2 regions of the Priestia sp. FW507-14D1A genome follow, and region 1 is predicted to be linked to the other one. Evidence: a T-box and tRNA genes for the amino acid it is inferred to sense, from the RefSeq annotation. Region 1 holds a T-box; the other holds one or more tRNA genes.
What was found. A T-box is a leader RNA that pairs with one kind of tRNA and senses whether it is charged. The one in region 1 lies ahead of pheS (phenylalanine--tRNA ligase subunit alpha), so its partner is inferred to be a tRNA-Phe.
Positions count from the first base shown of each region.

Region 2: it has a tRNA-Phe gene. The T-box ahead of pheS (phenylalanine--tRNA ligase subunit alpha) is inferred to sense a tRNA for this amino acid. The anticodon was not compared.

Region 1 covers NZ_JBYSWQ010000001.1:1,406,184-1,415,921, forward strand. Annotated here, with positions in the region: gene polX (DNA polymerase/3'-5' exonuclease PolX) at 1-306, opposite strand, end outside; gene AC3WJG_RS07720 (CvpA family protein) at 505-1,062, opposite strand; gene zapA (cell division protein ZapA) at 1,059-1,319, opposite strand; gene rnhC (ribonuclease HIII) at 1,463-2,377, shown strand; gene pheT (phenylalanine--tRNA ligase subunit beta) at 2,411-4,825, opposite strand; gene pheS (phenylalanine--tRNA ligase subunit alpha) at 4,839-5,873, opposite strand; T-box leader at 5,928-6,163, opposite strand; gene AC3WJG_RS07745 (TrmH family RNA methyltransferase) at 6,212-6,976, opposite strand; gene sspI (small acid-soluble spore protein SspI) at 7,117-7,323, shown strand; gene AC3WJG_RS07755 (M42 family metallopeptidase) at 7,380-8,465, opposite strand; gene AC3WJG_RS07760 (dUTP diphosphatase) at 8,543-9,031, opposite strand; gene AC3WJG_RS07765 (hypothetical protein) at 9,164-9,541, shown strand; gene AC3WJG_RS07770 (DUF1294 domain-containing protein) at 9,560-9,738, opposite strand, start outside.
Region 2 covers NZ_JBYSWQ010000004.1:24,838-34,575, reverse strand. Annotated here, with positions in the region: gene walK (cell wall metabolism sensor histidine kinase WalK) at 1-1,866, opposite strand, end outside; gene yycF (response regulator YycF) at 1,873-2,580, opposite strand; tRNA gene AC3WJG_RS15860 (tRNA-Phe) at 2,843-2,915, opposite strand; tRNA gene AC3WJG_RS15855 (tRNA-Asp) at 2,920-2,995, opposite strand; tRNA gene AC3WJG_RS15850 (tRNA-Glu) at 3,031-3,102, opposite strand; tRNA gene AC3WJG_RS15845 (tRNA-Lys) at 3,118-3,190, opposite strand; gene AC3WJG_RS15840 (adenylosuccinate synthase) at 3,359-4,645, opposite strand; gene dnaB (replicative DNA helicase) at 4,833-6,197, opposite strand; gene rplI (50S ribosomal protein L9) at 6,313-6,762, opposite strand; gene AC3WJG_RS15825 (DHH family phosphoesterase) at 6,759-8,732, opposite strand; gene AC3WJG_RS15820 (YybS family protein) at 8,769-9,713, opposite strand.

The sequences.
Region 1 (9,738 bases):
AGCGATTTTTTTACCTCCAAGCCCCGGCAGCTTAAGCAAAGGAATAAGTCCTTCAGGAACTTCTTGCTTTAGTTCTTCTAATACGCTTGACTCATTTGTTTCCATATACTCTGTAATGACTGCAGCCGTTCCTTTTCCAATCCCTTGGAGCTTGGTAAAATCCTCAATCTCTGTCAGCGTTCTTTCGTCCGTTTCTAGCGCTGCAGCTGCTTTTCGAAAAGCGGAAATTTTAAAAGGGTTATCTCCCTTTAATTCCATATATGTAGCAATTGTTTCTAACAATTTAATAATATCCTTTTTATTCATCTCTTTTCACCAGCCTATTATCATAATAACGAAACTTTCAAAAACATGATGAGTGACATATGTACTCTCCCAAATTTTCATCTAGACATATTTTTATCCTCATGAAAACCGCAGGTCAGACTGCGATAAAAAAAGAGGGTATCTCAAAAGTATTATGACACTTTCGACACACCCTCTCAACAAGCTATTGTAATTTCATTACATTACACCATACTGAGTCCACAAATCTTGAATCGCAGACGATAAGTATGGAGTATTTTGTACGATATTGATTGCAATTGAAGACTGTTGAATTGGCGTTTGAATTTCACTTACAGGAATCACGGCTCCAATGTATAACAAAATAAAAACGATGATATACACTTCAACGAATCCAAGTGCACCTCCGCCCCATTTATTTAACTGGCGCAGAATTGGCAGTTCGGTTAAAGCCGTTAAAACAGAGCCTGCAAGGCGAAGTACAATGTGAGTAGCAAAAAATAAAATCGCAAATGCAATCATTCGATAAAAAGCGTCTTCTATCGTTCCAGAATCAAATACAAACGATGCGACACTTTGCTGCTGAATATTGTCCGGAAACGGAATCAACAAGCGAAGTCGGCTTGCCAGATCTCCACTAAACATATAAGCGACGATAAACGAAACCGCAAAACTGACAATATGAATGAGCTGCAAAATAAATCCTCTTTTAAGACCGGTTACAAAGCCTAAAAGAAGCAATATAATTAAAATGATATTAAGCATTGACTCAGTCATTCCTCTTTTCCATAAAGTTTTTGTTCAAGTCTCTCATAGTCTTCTTTCAGTTTTATATATTCGTGTACAGCATTCACAGCTGTTAATACTGCTAATTTATTGATATCTAAAGAAGGGTTTTTAGTACTGATTTCACGCATTTTTTCATCCACTATAGAGGCGACAAGTCGAATATGGCTTGTACTTTCGCTACCGACGATGCTATACTGCTGACCAAAGATGTCAACTGTCGCACGTGTTTTATCTTGTCTTGACACGAGAAAATCCTCCGTTCCACGAAAAATCCTAATCCCTATCATACCACGAAGAAGACTTCAATGGAAACATATCTATATTTAAGCTATCATAAGGGATAGTGCTTATAAAGTAAACTAAAATACCCCGAAAGGAGTGAAGCATTATGTCACATGCTGTTATTAAGGTATCAGCTGATCAAATAGCTAAAATGAAGATTCATTACACATCCTATCTACAGCCCAAACTTCCGCAGGGAAGTATTTTTGCAGCTAAAACTCCCGGCTGTTCCATCACTGCGTACCGCTCTGGAAAAGTACTTTTTCAAGGAAAAGAAGCTGAAACAGAAGCGGCTAAGTGGGGAGGTCCTTTAGATGCTGCGAAAAAGGCTCCTGTCTCACACCTCCCATCAAACTTCAGCTCACTATCTGTCATCGGTTCTGACGAGGTAGGGACAGGAGATTATTTTGGTCCTATGACCGTAGTTGCTGCCTATGTTCAAAAAGAGCAGCTTCCTTTATTAAAAGAATTAGGAGTACGAGATTCAAAAGAGTTAACGGATGCTAAAATTATTGAAATTGCCAAGCAGCTTGTTTCGTTTATTCCCTATAGTTTGCTTGTTTTACATAACGAAAAGTATAATGCATTTCAAGAAAAAGGCATGTCACAAGGTAAAATGAAAGCTCTGTTGCACAACAAAGCTTTATCCAACGTGTTAAAAAAATTGGATCCTGAAAAACCCGATGCCATTTTAATTGACCAGTTTGTCGAAAAAAACACCTATTATAAACACGTGGTAAAGGAAAAAGAAATTATCAAAGAAAATGTCTTTTTCAGCACAAAAGGAGAAAGCGTTCATTTATCTGTAGCTGCTGCTTCCATTATTGCCAGATACGCATTTTTAAAACAAATGGATTTGCTGACGGAAAAGACCGGGATGGTTATTCCTCGGGGAGCTGGCGCACAAGTTGATATCGCCGCTGCTAAAATCATTAAGAAACATGGCGTGAATGCGCTGAACTCCTTAGCTAAAATTCATTTTGCTAATACGGAAAAAGCTTTAAAATTAGCTAAAAAATAAGAGATGTGGAAATCCACATCTCTTTTTTTATTCTTATGAACGAAGCGTTGCACCAAATTCTTTTTCTACAGCCTCTAACACTGCACCATGTGCTTTTGCTACTTCTTCATCAGTTAATGTACGTTCAGGATCTAAGTATCGTAAAGAGAAAGCTACAGATTTCTTGCCTTCTTCCATACGCTCGCCTTCATATAGATCAAATACCGTCACGTCTTTTAAAAGTTCTCCGCCCGTCGTATAGATGACGCGCTGAACTTCTCCTGCAAGAACGTTTTTATCTACCACAAGTGCAATATCACGTGTAATAGATGGGAATCTTGGAATAGCTGAATAACGAACTTCTTCGACATCTGCAGCTAATAACTCTTGAAGGTGTAATTCAAATACGTATGTTTCACGAAGACCATACTGTTTCTGAGCAATAGGATGAACTTGACCTACGTATCCAATTTCTTTTTCATCTAACCATACAGCCGCTGTACGTCCAGGGTGCATACCGTCTTTTTTAACAGGAGCATATGAGATTCGTTTCTCTAAACCAAGCTGTGCAAATAACCCTTCTAGTACACCTTTAATCACATAGAAATCAACGACTTTCTTTTCACCTTGCCAGCCGTGAGCATGCCATAGACCCGTGATTGCACCAGCTACGCGCTCCTGCTCATCCGGTAATTCTCCTTCACCTTTAGATAAGAACACTGAGCCTGTTTCGTATAGTGCAATAGAATCCGACTGGCGAGCATTATTATGCTTCACTGCTTCTAGCAAATGAGGCACTAAGCTTTGACGAAGGATGCTGCGATCTTCACTCATCGGCATTGCTAGACCAATCGTACTTGTTGCATTTAGTGCAAACTGAGTAGCTTTTTCAGCGCTCGTTAGCGAATATGTTGTTGTTTGTGCTAGTCCCGCACCTTCTAAGAAACGGCGAACTTTACGGCGTCCAAGCTGATACTCTGTTAGTTTTCCTGGAGTTGCCACTGTTACAGGAAGCGTTGTAGGAAGGTTGTCATAGCCATACATACGCGCTACTTCCTCGACGATATCTTCTTCAATTGTAATATCGCCTCTACGAGTTGGCACTGTTACAACAATGGTTTCGTCTTCCACTTTGTTTTCAAATTGAAGACGGTTCATAATGTCTTGTACTTCTTCCATTGATAGCTCTGTACCAAGCACATCGTTAATACGGCCAAGTGACACAGCTACAACAGCAGGTTCCACAGTTAGTGTATCTACTTCTACAGTACCGCTTACCACTTCACCTGAAGCGTATTCAGCCATTAATTCTGCTGCGCGGTCAGCAGCTACACGCGTACGGTTAGGATCAATTCCTTTTTCAAAACGAGCGCTTGCCTCACTGCGAAGACCGTGGTCTTTTGAAGCTTGGCGAACCGTTAAGCCTTTGAAGTAAGCTGATTCAATGAGAACATTTACCGTATCGTCTTTTACTTCGGAGTTCGCTCCGCCCATTACACCTGCAAGAGCTACCGGCTCACTGCCGTTTGTAATGACAAGCTGATTGCCTTTTAATACGCGCTCTTGATCATCAAGTGTTACAAACTTTTCGCCTTCTGACGCGTGACGTACAACAATTTCTTTTGAACCAAGACGATCATAGTCAAAAGCATGCAGCGGCTGGCCGTATTCAAGCAAAATATAGTTGGTAATATCAACAACGTTGTTATGAGGTCGAATACCAGCTGCCATTAAACGCGTTTGCATCCATAATGGTGACGGAGCAATTTTTACGTTTTTCACAACGCGCGCTACGTAAAGCGGATTGTCTTCTTTTGCCTCTACTTTAACGGAAAGATAATCAGCTGCTTGCTCATCAGACGTTTGCACGTTTACTGACGGATACTTCACTTCACGACGTAAAATAGCAGCCACTTCATGTGCTACACCTAACATACTTAAGCAGTCTGAACGGTTTGGTGTTAGCCCTAGCTCTAATACTTCATCGTTTAAGTTTAATGCATCTAGTGCATCCGCTCCTACTTCAGCATCGCTTGGGAACACGAAGATGCCTTCTTGATAATCTTTTGCCACAAGCTTGCTTTCAATGCCAAGCTCTTGAAGAGAACAAATCATACCGTTCGATTCTTCACCGCGAAGCTTAGCACGCTTGATTTTAAAGTTACCTGGAAGTACAGCTCCCACTTTTGCAACCGCTACTTTTTGACCTTGTGCCACGTTCGGTGCTCCGCACACGATTTGAACGATTTCTCCTCCGCCAAGATCTACTTGACAGCGGCTTAATTTATCAGCATTTGGATGCTGTTCACGTTCTACAACGTGACCAATTACTACTCCGCTGATGCCTTTATTTAAGTTTTCTACACCTTCAACTTCAATTCCACTTTTTGTGATTTTATCTGCTAACTCTTCTGCCGTTACGCCTGATAAGTCAACATACTCTTGTAACCAACGATAAGATACAAACATCGTAGTCCCTCCTTTATACTTGTTTAAATTGATCTAAGAAACGAACATCATTTGTATAGAAATGACGAATATCATCCACGCCGTGTTTTAACATAGCAATACGCTCTACACCGATTCCAAAAGCAAACCCACGATATTTAGTTGAATCGTATCCAGCCATTTCAAGGACATTTGGATGAACCATGCCGGCTCCTAAAATTTCAATCCAGCCTGTTTGTTTACATACATTACAGCCTTTACCTCCACATTTTGCACACGATACGTCTACTTCTACAGACGGCTCAGTGAAAGGGAAGAAACTTGGACGAAGACGAATTTCACGGTCTGCACCGAACATCTTTTTCACAAATACTTCAAGCGTGCCTTTTAAATCGCTCATACGAATATTTTCGTCTACTACAAGACCTTCAATTTGCATGAATTGATGAGAATGCGTAGCATCATCATCATCGCGGCGATACACTTTACCCGGGCAAATAATTTTAACAGGTCCTTTGCCTTCATTCTTGTTCATAACACGAGCTTGAACAGTTGATGTATGCGTACGAAGAAGCGTTTCTTCCGTAATATAGAACGTATCTTGCATATCACGCGCTGGGTGACCTTTTGGCAAGTTCAGCGCTTCGAAATTATAGTAGTCCTGCTCTACTTCCGGTCCTTCTGCTACTTCATAGCCCATTCCTAAGAATAAATCTTCTACTTCTTCAACCACGCTTGTTAGCGGGTGATGCGTACCTGCTTTAACAGGGCGTCCTGGCAGCGTTACGTCGATTGTTTCTGAAGCGAGTTTACGCTCTACCTCGGCTGCTTCTAACGCCGTTTGTTTTTCTTCAATTTTAGATGCAATAGCTTCACGCACTTCATTTGCAAGTGCTCCCATTACAGGACGCTCTTCAGCTGAAAGTTTTCCCATACCGCGAAGTACTTCTGTGATAGGGCCTTTCTTTCCTAAATAAGCTACGCGTACGTCGTTTAATTCTTTTAAAGCACTTGCTGCTTCGACTTTTGCAATTGCTTCTTGTTGAAGTTCTTGTAAACGTTCTTTCATCACTTATTCCTCCTTTTAACGTAAAAAATGACAAATAAAAAAACCTCCTCCCAAAAAAGGGACGAGGATTAGTCGCGTTACCACCCTTGTTAACTATATACACAGACGTATACAGTTCACTTCATTCAAGTTAACGGAATCTCCGGAACACCTTTACATCTATGTAAGATGGTCTAAGTGTCAACTCAAGAGGTGAATTCACTTATTACATTTATAAAAATGCTTTCAGTCACGGCATTTTCTCCCTGCATAAATGGCCATAAGCTACTGCTCTCTTTCATCGTTTTTTACATATGTAACTATTGTATTATTATAGTGAAAACACGTTCTCGATGCAACTACATTCCGCGTAAATAATAAAGTAAGATTCCAGAAGCCATGGCAACATTTAGCGACTCGCTCTTTCCATAGATGGGAATGTACAGATTCTGATCCGTTTGTTCCAGCACTTTCTGGCTTACGCCGTTTCCTTCATTTCCCACAATCAGCGCAAATTCGTTTGAAGGTTTTACGTGTGTGTAGACCTTTCCATTTTGTAGCGACGTGCCGTAAACAGCTATTCCTCTTTCTTTTAACAGTGAAATCATTTCGAGTAAATCACCTTTTACAATTGGAAGGTGAAAAATAGCTCCTTGCGTTGAACGAACAACTTTTGGGTTGTACACATCCACGCTGCCCTCTCCAACGATAATAGCCTCCACTCCGGCAGCATCAGCAGTTCGAATAATCGTACCTAGGTTACCTGGATCTTGCACCGCATCTAAAAGCAATACTTTCTGTGCTGTATGAATGATTTCTGCATGCTTCGTTTGAAAACACACAGCGATAATTCCTTGAGGTGTTTCGGTGTCAGATAACAATTTGATTATTGCTTCGTTTACAACGGTTATTTCAATACCATCTATGTTCCACTGTGCTGGTACTTCAATCGGTTCGCGTATAATTAGTTCCTTTACGCAATCCTTATTTTTGATAGCTTCTTCGACTAAATGAAAGCCTTCTACCATAAAAAGGCCCTGCTTATCACGGTCTTTTTTATTATGCAGCTTTTTCCACGCTTTTACCTGCGGATTTTTAACTGAATCAATTTGTTTCACAAACATAACTCCTTTATCTATACAAAAATAAATAGTTCGATTACATTTTGCTCAATAATCATTAGATAAGTTTCACTTTATTGTACATAGAAATCGCAAAGAAAACAAAAGCTATTGGTAACTTTACGATAGCTGAGGTGAAAATGATGGATCTTAATTTACGAAATGCTGTTATTGCAAACGTTTCAGGAAACTCAAAAGAAGAGCTTGAAGCTACAATTTCTGACGCTATTCAAAGCGGTGAAGAAAAAATGCTCCCTGGACTTGGTGTTTTATTTGAGGTGCTTTGGGAAAAGTCTCCAGAATCAGAAAAAGAAGAAATTCTGACAACGCTTGAAAACGGTTTAAAATAAATAGCCTTTTCCTATGTACAGCAAAAAGCTCATTCTCCTAGGAGAATGAGCTTTTTTTAATTATACGTAATTGCGTTCACCGTATTTCGGTCTAAGCGTTTAATTACTTCGGCAATTAATTTAACTGCATTTTCATAATCATCACGATGAAGCATCGCTGCATGAGAATGGATATAACGAGTTGCGATCGTAATCGAAAGTGCTGGAACCCCGTTAGCTGAAATATGGATAGAACCTGAGTCCGTACCGCCTCCAGCGATTGCATCAAATTGATATGGAATATTTAATTCATCTGCCACATCTACCACTGTATCTCGAAGTCCTTTATGAGAAACCATGGAAGCATCATATAAAATGATTTGCGGACCATCTCCCATTTTAGAAGATGCTTCTTTATCAGAAACACCAGGTGTATCACCAGCGATACCGACATCAACAGCAAATGCAATATCCGGTTCAATAAAGTTAGCGGATGTTTTTGCACCTCGAAGTCCAACTTCTTCTTGCACCGTTCCTACACCATACACAACATTTTCATGTGTTTCATTTTTTAAAGCTTTTAATACATCGATAGCGATTGCACAGCCAATACGGTTGTCCCAGGCTTTCGCTAGCAGCATCTTTTCGTTGTTCATAACCGTAAATTCGAAATAAGGAACAACCTGATCACCAGGCTTCACTCCCCACTCCGCTACTTCTTCTCTGCTAGAGGCACCAATATCGATGAACATATCTTTAATGTCAACTGGCTTTTTACGAACTTCTGGAGGCAGGATATGAGGAGGCTTTGAGCCAATAATCCCTGTTATCTCTCCTTTAGACGTAACGATGGTTACGCGTTGAGCAAGCATAACTTGAGACCACCATCCGCCTACCGTTTGAAAACGAATAAAGCCGCGTTCATCAATTTGAGTCACCATAAAGCCTACTTCATCTAAGTGACCGGCTACCATAATTTTAGGCCCTTGTTCGTTGCCTACTTTTTTTGCAATCAAACTGCCTAGCCCATCCGTCGTTACTTCATCTGCATAAGGTGCAATATATTTCTTCATAACCTCACGCGGTTCACGCTCATTTCCAGGAATTCCTTTTGCATCTGTTAGTGCCTTAAGCATTGTCAATGTTTCATCTAACTTTGTCATATGGATTACCCCTTTCATATGTATACCTCTATTATAGCTAAAAAGAGGTTGAAGTAAAATTTCCCATCCCTTTATTTCTAGTATCCTTGTTCTTGGCGTTTAAAATTCACTTCATTTTTTGAGATGTATGCTTCTTCAATATGTTCAGCGGAAAAACCAAACATATCGCCAAGCGTCATGTAAGATACAAACATGTCCACATAGTTTTCTTTCGACTGATCCTGCTCGAAAGCAACAACTTGTGCAAATACCTGTAAAAATTGTGCTGTTTTTGAATCACTTGCTTTTGCATTTGGTAACTCAGTTAAATCATCGTATCCTTTTTCAACCCCTAAAGAAAGGATAAAATGTACGCCGTCCACAAATTCTTCTAAAATAACAGCGTCTTCAGCCGGAGGTTTGACGCTCCAAAATTTGAAGCAGCGCGTTTCGTTTGCCAGCTCTCCCATTTCGACAAGCAGTGCTAAAAGCTTTCTCGGAATCAAATCTTCCTTATGAAGCTCATGCTTATCCTCTATATGCTGATCCAGCTGGCGCTGCATGGTAAATAGCTGTTGTAAATTCAATGTAATCACTCCTGTAATTATGTATATCTTCTTCTTTTTAAACCAATAAAGAAATTATATCAAAAATCATGAAACTTTTTAGAAACTCGAACGTAAAGTAAGAAAACTGTGCCTTGTAAAGGAGGGAGCGTTATGTTTGTTATTGTTTTCGTTCGCGTGTTCATTTTCGCGCTTGTTGCTTACACACTATTAAAGCTGGTTCAGCATTTTCGCAGTCCAAAGCGGAAGCTTGTAGCAGCACAGGAACATCAGCAATTTTTTGTTGTTGACGAAAAAACGAATATCCGCAAAAATTTTCTACTAACGTATAAAGGTATTTTATTTGAAGGAGAAAAATACAGCAATCCCAATGAACCAGAATCTGTGTCAATTACAATGGTGTTAACAGATCCATCTCGATTACATGAACTGCAAAAACAAGATTTCAAGCTGCTGGAAAGCCACGTACACGACATGTATCCAAATGCTCCTATTCGCTGGAAAAGCCCCGTTCGAGAATTTTTACACTGAGCACAAAATCATTTGTGCTCAGCTGATAACAAAAAAGAAAAGTAAGTCAAGAGCAGCAAGAATAGGAAAACCTACTGTAAACGATGTGTGCTTCGTTTTATGACGATAGCAATACATACCAATCAGTCCTCCAAGAGCTCCCCCGACAGCAGCTACCGTCCACAGTGTACTTTCGGCAATTCTCCACTCATGTCTTT
Region 2 (9,738 bases), on a different contig from region 1:
AAAGTAAATCGTTGTTCCTTTTCCTTCCTGACTATCTGCCCAAATGCGTCCATCATGTGCTTCAATAATTTCCTTGGCAATAGCAAGCCCTAATCCTGTTCCGCCTAATTTACGCGTTCGTGCTTTATCTACACGATAGAAGCGTTCGAAAATTTTAGCTAAATTTGATTTTGGAATTCCCATACCTTGGTCTTTAATGCTCACAACAATTTCATGCGTATGCTGAGCAATTGAAAACGTAATGGTTCCGCCTTCAGGTGAATATTTTATTGCATTGGAAATAATGTTATCTAATACTTGTGTAATTTTATCTTGATCGATAGCGACATAGATTGCTTCATTTGGCAAGTCGCGCACGAACGAAATACCTTGTTCAATTGTCATTTCAAAGCGATCAATGATGTAATGATAGAACTTCACAAAATTGATTGGGTCACGACTAAATCGGTAGTCTTGACTATCTAGCTTAGATAATTGAAGCAAGTCGTTAACGAGACGAATCATTCGTTCTGTTTCCGTTTGCGTTACATTTAAAAATGTTGGAGCTAAGTCCTTATCTTGCCATGCTCCTTCTGCAAGCGCATCTAAATAACTGCGCATCGTTGTTAACGGCGTACGCAATTCATGTGAAACATTCGCTACAAATTCTCGGCGATCTTGATCAATTTTCTCCTGCTCTGTAATATCATGCAAGACAATGATAATCCCGTTAATAAAACCGGTCTCTTTTTGAATAGCGGAAATGGTAGCTCTTAAAATAAAGGGATCCGATTTTGTACTAAAGTCTAAAATTAATGACTCTTGATTAGCAAGCAAGCTTTCAAACGTATGCGTTTCTTCAAGATCTAATAGAGAAACAACTGGGTCAGACAAAACCGTTTCACGTGAAACATTTAGCATAGCTGCAGCTGGATCATTAATTAAAATTACTCTTCCTTTTCGATCCGTCGCAATAACGCCGTCCGTCATATGAGCTAATACCGAGCTAAGCTTACGGCGCTCCCCTTCTGTAGTTGCCTGTGCTTCTTGAAGCTTTCTTGTTAAGTTGTTGAATGTGAGAGCTAGCTGACCAATCTCATCATACCCGTATACTTTAGCTTTTCTCGTAAAATTCCCTTTGGCCATCTCAAGTGCTTGTTTTCTCATTTCAGACATTGGACGAGTAATCGTCTGAGCTAAAAACACGCCTAAAATAGCTGTAATAAAAAGAGCAATCACCGTACCTGCCTTAAAGATCTGATTGATATTACTCATTTGATCGTAAACAGGCTCCATGGAAGCTGTTAAGTAAATAGCACCTAAGATTTCTTCGCTAGACTGAACTTTTCCATTTTTATTAGTTGAATTTGATTGACTGGCACCTACTTTATCCTGTAAACGAATAGGCTGTATCATAACTCTAATTCGCTGTCCGCTTTGATCAACAAATACATTATCAGAGTTCGTTCCTGCTAACAACGCATTTGTAATCGCTAAATCATTAGTCTTTTTACCTATGATCTGTTGAGGATTTGAGTTCGATGTAGCAATGATTCTTCTATTTTGGTCAATGACTCTTACTTCAGAGATGTCATTCATATCATTTGAAGCTAAATTGGGTCTTGAAGCAAAATCTCGTAAAATAGTCTTTAAGTCTTCCTCAAGAGTGGGTGAATCATCATCACGATTTTTCACCATTTCTTGTCCAATGTTATACGTCAGCAAGTCTGTCCGCTCTTGAAGAGACGTTCGAAAGTTGTTAACTAATTCTTTTTCTAATTGTCGTGCAAAATAGACCCCAATAATTTGCATCGCAATTAAAATAAGCAGCACATAAATCAATACAAACTTTAAATGAATAGATTGCAGGAGCCTTACTTTCTTCATCTAAAATTACTCCTGCTCTGGGCTGCGTAAATAATAGCCTACTCCACGTCTTGTTACAATCCACATTGGATGGCTTGGATTATCTTCAATTTTTTCACGTAATCTTCGAACTGTTACATCTACCGTACGCACATCACCAAAATAGTCATAACCCCATACAGTTTGAAGCAAGTGTTCACGCGTCATGACTTGTCCAATGTGCTTCGCTAAATAATGCAGCAGCTCAAATTCACGGTGAGTCAGTTCAATCGTTTCTCCGCGCTTAGACACGATATAAGCATCTGGGTGAATAACAAGTGCTCCAATCGTAATTTCATTCGTTTCGCTTTCTTCCGTTGGAACAGCTACCTGTTGATGTCTACGTAAATTAGCTTTTACACGTGCTAATAATTCACGCGTACTAAATGGCTTAGTTACATAATCATCTGCACCTAATTCTAGACCTAAAACTTTGTCAATTTCAGAGTCTTTTGCTGTTAACATGATAATTGGCATATCATATTTTTTGCGCACTTCTCGGCAAACTTCCATTCCATCTTTCTGAGGAAGCATAATATCTAATAAAATCATTTCAGGCTGTACTTCTTCCACTTTTTCAAGTGCTTCTACGCCATCATAAGCACAAAATACTTCGTAACCTTCTTTTTGCAAATTAAACTTTAAAATATCTGCAATCGGCTTTTCGTCATCTACGACTAAAATACGTTTATCCATGATCATCGTTCTCCTTTATTAGTTGAAGCAAAATATAAAAGATAGTATTCATACTGTTTGAATACCGTAGTTTTATTATACTTGATAACCCTTGAAACGTCACAAGTTCATCCTCTACTATACATGAAGATATATGATTTTCAACCATCTCTAAATACAAAAGTAATATATTACCACAAAAGAGATACAAAGCAAATAACGTTTTCTTTTAAATGTAAATAAAAGAAAAAAGCATGACTTTAAATAAAGTCATGCTTTTTGATGGCTCGGGACGGAATCGAACCGCCGACACAAGGATTTTCAGTCCTTTGCTCTACCAACTGAGCTACCGAGCCAAAATGGCGGTCCCGACGGGAATCGAACCCGCGATCTCCTGCGTGACAGGCAGGCATGTTAACCGCTACACCACGGGACCTCAGTCTATATGCTATGTATTAAAAATATTAAAAATGACCCGTACGGGATTCGAACCCGTGTTACCGCCGTGAAAGGGCGGTGTCTTAACCGCTTGACCAACGGGCCACGTTGTAACAAAAGTGAGCCATGAAGGACTCGAACCTTCGACCCTCTGATTAAAAGTCAGATGCTCTACCAACTGAGCTAATGGCTCATGTTATATCTCTTAGCGACGCTTATTATAATAACATGATATTTAATATGAATGCAATAGTTTTTTTAAAACTTTCTTTTTATTATTGAGCTTTTTTTAAAAATCTTGTTAACAAAGCACCAATTATCAATAAAAAAGGTTAGCTCACGAGGAGCTAACCTTTTTTATTTAGCTATATACACCACGTAATACATTTGTTTGTGTACGATCTGGACCTACAGAGAAAATAGATAAAGGAATACCTGTTAATTGAGACACGCGCTCTAAGTAGTGGCGAGCGTTATCAGGTAACTCATCTAATGTTTTCACACCCGTAATATCTTCTGTCCAACCTGGAAGCTCTTCGTATACAGGTTCACATTCTGCAAGTGTTTTTAAGCTAGCAGGGAATTCTTCCATAACTTCCCCTTTATAACGGTAAGCTACACAAATCTTTAATGTCTCAATTCCCGTTAATACATCAATTGAGTTTAAAGATAAATCTGTGATTCCGCTAACGCGACGAGCATGACGTACAACTACACTGTCGAACCAACCTACACGGCGAGGACGACCAGTTGTTGTACCATACTCACGTCCTACTTCACGGATTTGATCACCGATTTCGTTTGTTAATTCAGTTGGGAAAGGACCGTCACCAACACGAGTTGTATACGCTTTTGATACACCTACAACGTGTTTGATTTTAGATGGACCTACACCAGAGCCAATTGTTACTCCACCCGCTACTGGGTTTGAAGATGTAACAAATGGATATGTTCCTTGGTCGATATCTAACATAACACCTTGTGCGCCTTCAAATAGTACACGACGTCCTTCGTCTAACGCATCATTTAATACTACTGATGTATCAACAACGTATTTTGCAACTTGTTGACCATAATCATAGTACTCATCTAAAATTTCTTCTAATGTAAAGCCTTCTACTTCATACATTTTTTCAAGAAGGCGGTTCTTTTCAGCTAAGTTTTGTGTTAATTTTGTTTCAAATACTTCACGGTCTAGTAAATCGGCAATTCGAATACCAACACGTGCTGCTTTATCCATATAAGCTGGTCCAATACCTTTTTTCGTTGTACCAATCTTATTTTCACCTTTACGTTCTTCTTCAACTTCATCTAATTTTAAATGATATGGAAGAATCACATGAGCTCGGTTACTAATACGTAAGTTTTCTGTTGTTACACCGCGATCATGTAAGTATTTTAATTCTTGAACAAGCGCTTTTGGATCGACAACCATACCGTTTCCAATTACACATGTTTTGTCATTATAAAAAATACCTGAAGGAATTAAATGTAACTTATAAGTTTCACCATTAAACTTAATTGTGTGACCTGCATTGTTCCCACCTTGGTAACGTGCAATCACTTCTGCATTTTCTGATAGGAAGTCTGTAATCTTCCCTTTTCCTTCATCTCCCCATTGTGTTCCTACTACAACGACTGAAGACATATCTTAAGCACCTCCGCTTAGTAAGCAACAGCTCACTACGACATAATTTAACCATGGATAAGTGTATCAATTTATCACGCTAAAGTCAATTAAATCCGAACGATTTAACAAAAGTTATTACAAATATATCGTATTTTGCGGAACGAATGCGATAACAATAAAATAAAACCTCTCATATTGAGAGGTTTTATGCACCAGGCGGCACTCCTGCATCATCAAAGCGCCGCTCGAGATTAACGAATTTATTGTACTCTTTTACGAAGGCAAGCTGTACGGTTCCAACTGGACCGTTACGCTGCTTGGCTATAATAATCTCGATAATATTTTGATTTTCTGTATCTTTTTCATAATAGTCTTCACGATATAAGAAAGCTACGATATCGGCATCCTGCTCAATACTTCCGGATTCACGGATATCAGACATCATCGGTCGCTTATCTTGTCTCTGCTCTACTCCACGGGAAAGCTGTGATAAGGCGATAACAGGAACTTCTAATTCACGAGCTAAAGATTTTAACGCACGCGAAATTTCAGATACTTCCTGCTGTCGGTTTTCTCCGCTTCGTCCATTACCTTGAATAAGCTGTAAGTAGTCAATTAAAATCATCCCAAGTCCGCCTTCTTGTTTCAAGCGACGACACTTAGAACGAATTTCACCTACTCGAATACCCGGTGTATCATCAATATAAATCCCTGCATTGGACAAAGATCCCATTGCCATCGTAAGCTTTCCCCAGTCATCAGCTGTAAGCGAGCCTGTACGCAGCCTTTGTGCATCAATATTTCCTTCGGCACACAGCATCCTCATAACAAGCTGCTGAGCACCCATCTCTAAACTGAAGATTGCTACGTTCTCATCCGTTTTCGTTGCAACGTTTTGCGCAATATTTAAGGCAAAAGCCGTTTTACCTACCGATGGACGGGCCGCTACAATGATTAAATCATTTCGTTGGAACCCTGCTGTCATTCTATCTAAATCACTAAACCCGGTTGGGATACCTGTAATGTCACCTTTTCGATTGTGAAGAACTTCGATATCATCGTACGTTTGTACAAGTACATCTTTGATATTTTGAAACACACCGCTGTTTTTACGCTGTGCTACTTCTAAAATGTTTTTTTCCGCTTCATTTAATAAAACTTCTACTTCGTCTTCCCTTGCATATCCTTCTGAAGCAATATGCGTTGCAGTACGAATTAAACGGCGTAAAATCGACTTTTCTTCTACAATTTTACCGTAATACTCTACGTTTGCAGCCGTTGGAACAGAGTTAGCTAAATCACTTAAATACGATACGCCGCCAACTTCTTCTAAGATTTTTTGATCAGCTAATTCAGACGTTACCGTTACCAAATCAACCGGTTCACCTTGGTCAGAAAGTTTCAGCATACATGTAAAGATTTTCTGGTGCGATGCCCGGTAAAAATCTTCAGGTATCAGCAGTTCAGATGCTAAGGTTAAAGAAGAAGGCTCTAAGAAAATGGCCCCTAATAGCGCTTGCTCTGCTTCAATATTCTGAGGCGGAAGACGATCAGCAAAAAGATCACTCATATTTCTATGCCCCTCTTATATTCTTTCGTATTTTCTTTCATCATAAATGTTGGCGCGAACAAATACAAGTCCGCGCCAACCCTTTATATCATTTACCTATTTTTCAATCGTACGTTTATTTTTGTTCAGTCACGTGTACCTTTACAGTAGCCGTTACTTCCGGATGTAATTTAACCGGTACATTTGTGTAGCCTAATGCGCGAATTGCATCATTTAATTCAATTTTACGCTTATCTACTTTAATGTTGTGCTTTTTCTTTAATTCTTCAGCAATTTGTTTGCTTGTGATAGAACCGAATAAACGGCCGCCTTCACCAGATTTTGCTTTTAATTCAACTGTTAGTTCTTCAAGAGTTGCTTTTAACTCTTTGTTTGCTTGAAGTTCTGCAGCTGCATCTTTTTGCTCTCTATTTTTTTGTGCTTCTAATACCTTCACATTACCGCCTGTAGCTTCAACAGCATAACCATTTTTTAATAAGAAGTTATGTGCGTAGCCATCTGAAACATTTTTCACTTCACCTTTTTTGCCTTTTCCTTTTACATCTTTTAAGAAAATTACTTTCATGATTTTTTACCTCCATCTAAGTACTCATCAATTGCTTGTTTAAGCCGTTCTTCAGCTTCATCCAAACTAATGTCTTGGAGCTGAGTAGCAGCATTCGTTAAGTGGCCTCCGCCTTGGAGACTTTCCATAATAACTTGTACATTGATATCTCCAAGCGATCTCGCACTAATGCCAATTAGATTATCCCGCCGCTTAGAAATAACAAACGAAGCAACCACTCCGCTGATTGAAAGCAGCGTATCTGCAGCTTGCGCAATTAACACTTGATCATACATTTTGTTTGGTTCAGCTCGTGAAATAGCAATACCTGCTGTATAAATCTCTGCATGTTCAATAAAGCGTGCTCGCTGTACATATTGCGTGATATCTTCTTTTAAAAACTTTTGAACAAGAACCGTATCTGCGCCTTGAGAACGTAAAAAGGACGCTGCATCAAACGTACGAGATCCCGTGCGTAATGTAAAGCTTTTTGTATCGACAATAATACCAGCTAAAAGTGCCGTTGCTTCTAGCATATCAATTTTAAATCGTTTTGGCTGGTATTCAAGAAGCTCAGTAACGAGTTCTGCTGTCGAGGAAGCATATGGCTCCATATAGACAAGAAGAGGATCTTCAATAAAGTCTTCTCCACGTCTATGGTGATCAATGACCACGACATTTTCAATACGATGTAATAATCTTTCTTCAATAACCATGGACGGCTTGTGCGTATCCACTACTACTAAAAGAGTATCATCACTTACAAGATTTAAGGCTTCTTCAGGCGTAATAAATCGCTCCCACAGGCCTTCTTTCTTTTTAATCTCTTCTAGCATTCGCTGAACACCTGTATCGATATGATCAGGATCTAATACGATAAAACCGTCTTTCTGATTTACTTGGGCTACTTTTAATATCCCAATAGCAGCTCCTACAGCATCCATATCCGGATACTTATGACCCATGATAATCACTTTTCCACTCTCTGTAATGAGCTCTTTTAACGCGTGAGAAATAACTCTTGCACGCACGCGCGTCCGTTTTTCCATTGGGTTTGTCTTGCCCCCAAAGAATTTCACTTTTCCATTCGGCTGTTTAATCGCTACTTGATCTCCGCCTCGACCTAAGGCCAAATCCAAGCTAGATTGAGCTAAGGCACCCAGCTCAGGTAAATCAGCAGCACCAGCACCGATACCAATGCTCAATGTAAGCGGTATATTTTGTTTAGACGTCTCTTCTCGAACTTGGTCTAAGATAGAAAATTTGCTTCGCTCTAAATGAATTAAGATTTGTTCATTCATAATCGCAATAAATTTCTCGGAAGACGTACGTTTAATAAAAATACCGTATTCTTGAGCCCAACTATTTAACATAGAGGTTACTTGGCTATTCAAGTTACTTTTAACTTGATCATCCATTCCTTGCGTTAGTTCATCATAATTATCTAAAAAGATAATACCTAAACTTGTTCGTTCTTCTTCATACAATTTTTCGATTTCTATTTGCTCTGTAATATCAAAGAAGTACAGTAAGCGCTCGTCTCGTTTAATCACCACTTTAAATTTCCGATCATGCAACGTGACAACTTCTGTTTCCACTTCTTGTTTGATCAGTGGAATAATACTTTCGGCTACATCGTATAATGATCTTCCCACTAGTGTGTCTTCACCGAGACAAGATGCTAGAAAAGGATTGGTCCATTCAATTTGATATTCATCATTAAACAGCATAATCCCAATCGGCATTTCCATTAATGCCTCTTCGCCTACTTTTTTCAGCCGATGAGACAGCATTGAAATATAGGTTTCAAACTCATCGGACAGCATTCGCTCCATTCTCATGTATAGAAAAAGACAGGCTAATAGTAATATAAAGCCTATCATTCCTATGATCCAATTATGATAGGTCACGATACCTACTAAAATCAGAGCTATACTATACAATGAGTAAAATGGATAGCGAATAACGTTCTTTTTTGTAAAGACAGGCATCCATTTCAGCTCCTACTTTTTTAAGTTCCACAATATCTACTTTTTTGTGTCTAATTGTTTTCTTAAATTAAATCCTAAATCAATTATACCTAAGATGCGCACAATTTGAAGGATAATTGGAATAATTAATGCTAAAATTGTTACAACAACTGGAATTGCTTTCGCATACCCTTTTTGATGTGAAAAATAGAAAATAAAAGAAATCCCTTGTAACACTACTAGCATTTGCAGTCCCATCACGATATTGATAATGGCTACGTACATAAATGTACCTTGTTCAATATTAAAAGATGGGAAGGATAAGATTAATGCAATCAAATAATACCATAGAATACTTTTAGGAAGTTTGAATTCACGAAAAGGCGGGAATGCTTCCACCTCATAACCTGTTCTTTTAAGAATAGGCGTAGCAATAAGCTGAGAGAAAAAGGCCAGAATAACTCCACCTATAACAATTAATAGAGGCAATAGATTTTTAAACATATCAAATGCATCTCTCATTTGGTCAATTTGAGATTCCTTAACGTCTTGTCCTAAACTTTTCATCATTTCAATACTTTGATTAATTGATTGATCTAAAGCATTATTTATTTGCTCCATTAAATTAACATTAAAAATGACATTTGCTCCTACAAACAATAAAAGTAAACCTAAACTAAATGCAACCGTTCCGCCTAGTAAAATGGTATACCTTTTTTGTTTTTGTCGGTAAAGCATTCCTATTGCTAACCCACCAATACCAAATACAAATGTAAAAGGAAGAGTCAACACATTTCCAAATAACAAAGTCAATAACAACCCTACTACTAAAAATAATATTGCCTTTTTCCACCCATGACGAACGGTATACACAATAAATGGAACAGCAAGCGCTAGTTGAAAAATGGTTCCCACAACAGGTATGTATAGTGAAAAAAGCAACAGCGCCACAAAAAGCGCTAAAAGAGCTGCTCCTTCTGTAATATATCGAATTCCTTTCACAACTTCACCTCGTTGATATAGACTA